DNA from 2 places in the Stenotrophomonas sp. 93052_Sma genome. Region 2 is predicted to be linked to the other one. Evidence: predicted binding sites of a transcription regulator. Region 2 holds the regulator's gene; the other holds the start of a gene.
What was found. The regulator FliA, encoded in region 2, starts transcription of late flagellar genes. The targets are predictions, from matches to a motif close to TAAAGTTTNNCNNNCNNNGGCCGATAA.
Positions count from the first base shown of each region.

Region 1 (2,387 bases), 2.2 Mb from region 2:
CCGTGCGCGTGCACCTGGTTGCGGCCGCCGTCCTTGGCCACGTACAGCGCCTGGTCGGCGGCCTTGACCACCGCCATTGGGCGCGGATCCACGCGGCTGTCGGCCAGCCCGATGCTCACCGTCACCTGTACCACCTGGCCGCTGCCACCGCGTCCGCGCTGCTGTCGGCCGGCTTCGTCATCACGGCTGCGGGTGCTGCGGTCGCGCAGCTGCATGCGGGTCTCCTCGATGCTCTGCCGCAGCGCCTCCACGGCATCCATGCAGGCCGCCGCAGGGCGGTCCAGGAACACCACCGCGAACTCCTCACCGCCATAGCGGAATGCACGGCCACCGTCGCCCACCCGCGCCAGCCGCGAGGCCACCAGGCGCAGTACATCGTCGCCGGTGTCGTGGCCATGGGTGTCGTTGAATGACTTGAAGTGGTCCACGTCCACCATCGCGATGCTGTAGGTGCCGCGTGCCCGCTGCAGGGTCTCGTTGAATGCCCGTCGCCCCGGCAGGCCGGTCAACTCATCGCGGAAGGCCATGTGGAAGGACTCCTGCAGCATCGCGCCCAGCATCAACAGCAGGGCGGCGCTGCTCAGCGCCGGCAGCAGTACCGGGTGCAGGAAGATCCGCGGCAGCATCCACCACAGGCACAGCAGGGCCAGCAGCATCGCCGTGTGCAGTGGCCGAGGATGCCGCCACGCCTGCCAGCCCAACGCTGCGGTCGCCAGCAGGAACAGCAGCGCCGGCAGCTGCGCCAGCGCGTTCCAGTCGGCGGGAATCCAGGCCCAGTGACGGTTCGACAGCAGATCGTGCATGCCGCGCGGCTGCTGTGTGGCTAGCAGCAGGAAGATCATCACCGCGGTGCCGCTGGCAATACCGCGCAGCAGCAGGTCCTGGCGCCGCCGTCCGCGCTCCGGCCACAACGCAAGGCCGGCAGACAACAGCGGCAACCAGGCCGAGATGGCGTGGAAGCGCAGCGGTGTCAGCGTGGTGACATGGCCATTGCGCAGGTAGCCAGCGACGTCCTGGTGCAGCAGCGCGAACATCACCGCCACAACCATCAGCAGGCACAACGTGCGCACCTGGTGGTAGAGCAGGGCCAGGCCGGCACCGAGGCAGGCCATCAGCCAGGGCAGGACGCGCTGCGCCGGGCTGGCCACGTCTGCGGTATCCAATGCGGTCCACACCACCACGGCAACCAGCACGGCAGGCAGCACGAACAGGTAATGCGCAGGCTGGCGGAGCGGATGCAGGGGCAAGCAGGAATTCCAGCGCGGTGACGACGCGGCCGCAGCATTGCCGTTAGCGGCGTTCGTGGTGGCTTCTTGAATGCGGCAGGCTCATCCATGTGAACGAAGTGACGCCGAACCATGACATCGCACTCACCGTCCAGCGCCGATGCTGCCCACATGGACAGCGTACCCGCCGCCGTCGCTGCCCCGCAGCACGATCTCGCCCGCCAGTTCGCCCATGTACGGACGCGCAGCCTGCAGCTGGCCGCGCCGCTCAGCGCCGAGGACGCCATGCTGCAGAGCATGGCTGACGCCAGCCCGAGCAAATGGCACCTGGCCCACACCACCTGGTTCTTCGAACGCTTTGTGCTGGCGGGTTTCGGCACCGCGCCAGCGCATGACCCGGCCTGGGACTACCTGTTCAACAGCTACTACAAGAGCATCGGCCCGGCGCATGCGCGGCCACAGCGCGGGTTGCTGTCGCGGCCCTCGCTGCAGCAGGTGCGCGACTACCGCCAGCAGGTCGATGCGCAGGTGCAATCGCGGTTGGCGGCGGGCGATCTCGATGAACAGGCACTGCAACATCTGCAGCTGGGCCTGCAGCACGAGCAGCAGCACCAGGAACTGCTGCTCACCGACATCAAGCATGCGTTCTGGTGCAACCCATTGCAGCCCGCCTACCGCGAGGACCTGCAGCCTGCCACCAGCGCTGCCAGTGCGCAGGGCTGGATCGAATCACCCGAGCGCATCGTCACCGTCGGCGCCGCGGCATGGCCGCAGCAGGCCGCGTTCGCCTATGACAACGAATCGCCAGCGCACCGCGTGCTGCTCCCCGCGCACGCATTGGCCGAGCGTCCCGTCAGCAATGCCGAGTATCGGGCCTTCATCGACGCCGGTGGCTATCGCGAACCGCGCTGGTGGCTCAGCGAAGGCTGGGCGCTGCGCGAAGCCGAGGGCTGGCAGCACCCGCTGTACTGGGATGACGCCCTGCAGCGCGAGTACACCCTGGGCGGTTGGCGCGAACTGGATCCGCACGCGCCGGTCTGCCACCTCAGCTACTACGAGGCCGATGCCTGCGCCCGCTGGTCCGGCGCGCCTGCCCAGCGAGTACGAATGGGAAGCCGCCGCTGCGTCGCAGCCGCTGCGCGGCCATTTCGCCGATGACGA
Region 1 covers NZ_CM151134.1:4,918,357-4,920,743, reverse strand. Annotated here, with positions in the region: gene ACZK2V_RS22930 (GGDEF domain-containing protein) at 1-1,247, opposite strand, end outside; partial or broken gene egtB (ergothioneine biosynthesis protein EgtB) at 1,398-2,387, shown strand, end outside.
Region 1: a site for FliA is predicted at 1,291-1,317, ahead of ACZK2V_RS22930 (GGDEF domain-containing protein). Genes of this name have one in related genera too.

Region 2 (2,387 bases):
ATGTGTCGGCCAACCTGGCCGTGGCACTGGCTGGCATGGGCAAGCGCACGCTGCTGCTGGACGCCGACCTCGGCCTGGCCAACATCGACGTGATCCTGGGGCTGAACCCCACCTTTACGCTGGCCGACCTGGTCGCCGGCCGCTGCACGCTGGATGACGTCATCGTCGAAGGCCCCAACGGCGTGCTGGTGGTCCCGGCCGCATCCGGCCGCCGCCACATGGCCGAGCTGGCCCCGGCCGAGCACGTTGGCCTGGTCAACGTGTTCTCCGAACTGGAGCGCGAGCTGGACATCATGGTGGTGGACACTGCCGCGGGCATCACCGATGGCGTGCTGACCTTCTGCCAGGCCGCACAGGACACCGTGGTGGTGGTCTGTGACGAGCCGGCCTCGATCACCGACGCCTACGCACTGATCAAGGTGCTGTCGCGCGAGCGCGGCGTGGACCGCATCCAGGTGGTGGCCAACATGGTGCGCGACCCGAACGAGGGCCGCGTGCTGTACGAAAAGCTGACCCGCGTCTGCGAGAAGTTCCTTGCCGATGTCTCGCTGAACTACCTGGGCTGCGTGCCGCAGGATGACTGGCTGCGCCTGTCGGTGCAGCGCCAGCAGCCGGTGGTGAAGGCCTATCCGTCCAGCCCGGCGGCGCTGGCGATCACCGAGATCGCGCGCCGTACCGCGCTGGCAGGCGCCGACCGAACCGCGTGGCGGCGTCGAGTTCTTCCTCGAACGCATCCTCAAGCAGCGTGGGGTGACGGCATGAAAGGCGCAGCCCAGTACAGGGAAGTGCAGCGCTCGGCGGCGAACGAAGTCATCGCCCAGCATTCGGACCTGGTGCGGCGCATCGCCCACCACCTGGCCGCGCGCCTGCCGGCCAGTGTCGAGGTCGACGACCTGATCCAGGCCGGCATGATGGGACTGATCGAAGCCTCGCGCAGCTATGACGCCGACCAGGGTGCTTCTTTTGAGACCTACGCCTCGATCCGCATCCGTGGTTCGATGATCGACGAGATCCGCCGTGGTGACTGGGTCCCGCGCTCGGTGCACCGGCGTGCACGTGATGCCGCCGCCACCATCCGCCGCCTGGAACAGAGCAGTGGCCGTGCCGCCAGCGCCACTGAAGTGGCCGCCGCGATGGAGATGCCGCTGCCCGAGTACCTGCGGCTGATGGAAGACGCTGCACGTGGCCAGGTGCTGAGCCTGGAATCGCGCATCGAGGACCAGGGCGAGCTGGACACCGTCGCCCAGGGCGGGCCGACCCCGCAGCAGGTACTGGAGCGCGGCGAGTTCGGTCGCGAGCTGGGCAAGGCCATCGGCCACCTGCCCGAGCGCGAACAACTGGTGCTCTCGCTGTACTACGAGCAGGAACTGAACCTGAAGGAGATCGGCGCGGTGCTCGGCGTGAGCGAGTCGCGGGTCTGCCAGATCCACGGCCAGGCGGTACTGCGCCTGCGTGGCCGGCTGAAGCTGTTCGAGGCTGCCGACGCAGGCCTCGAAGAATGAACATCCCCGAGGCGGCTGCCCCCGGTCGTCCGGAATGAACAACAAAGGAATTCTGCTTTGAACAAGAACATGCGCATCCTGATCGTCGACGACTTCTCGACCATGCGTCGAATCGTCAAGAACCTGCTGGGCGATCTGGGCTTCACCAATACCGCCGAAGCCGAGGACGGGCATGCCGCGCTGTCGCTGCTGCAGAGCCAGCCGTTCGATTTCGTGGTCACCGACTGGAACATGCCGGTGATGACCGGCATCGAGCTGCTCAAGGCGATCCGTGCCGATGCCAAGCTGAAGACCCTGCCGGTGCTGATGGTCACGGCAGAAGCCAAGCGCGAGCAGATCATCGAAGCCGCCCAGAGCGGTGTGAACGGCTACATCATCAAGCCGTTCACCGCGCAGACGCTGGAAGAGAAGCTCGGCAAGATCTTCGAACGCCTGGCGGCCAGCGCCTGATGGATACCACGGTCGACAAGAACGCCCTCGCCCTGCGCCTGCAGGAGGCCCTGGACGCGCTCGAATCCGGTGACGAGGCCGCCTGGCGGCAGCGCATCGACGGGCTGGTCGCGCTGCGCACGCAGCCGATGATGAGCGGCCTCTCGCGGCTGGCCCGCGAGCTGGGACAGGCGCTGGGCGAACTGCCGACCGTGCCGAGCGAAGCCGGCGAACTGGACGACGCCTGCGCGCGACTGGACCACGTGGTGGCGATGACCGAACAGGCCACGCACCGCACCCTGGACCTGGCCGAGGAATGCCGCAGCCTGACCGAACAGCTGCGCGCTGAAGGCCTGCAGCCGGGCCAGGACGCGCAGCTCGAGCGCATCCGCCACAACCTGACCGAGATCGCCCTGACCCAGAGCTACCAGGACCTGACCGGGCAGATCATCCGTC
Region 2 covers NZ_CM151134.1:2,189,971-2,192,357, reverse strand. Annotated here, with positions in the region: partial or broken gene ACZK2V_RS10270 (MinD/ParA family ATP-binding protein) at 1-762, shown strand, start outside; gene ACZK2V_RS10265 (RNA polymerase sigma factor FliA) at 759-1,502, shown strand; gene cheY (chemotaxis response regulator CheY) at 1,560-1,952, shown strand; gene ACZK2V_RS10255 (protein phosphatase CheZ) at 1,952-2,387, shown strand, end outside.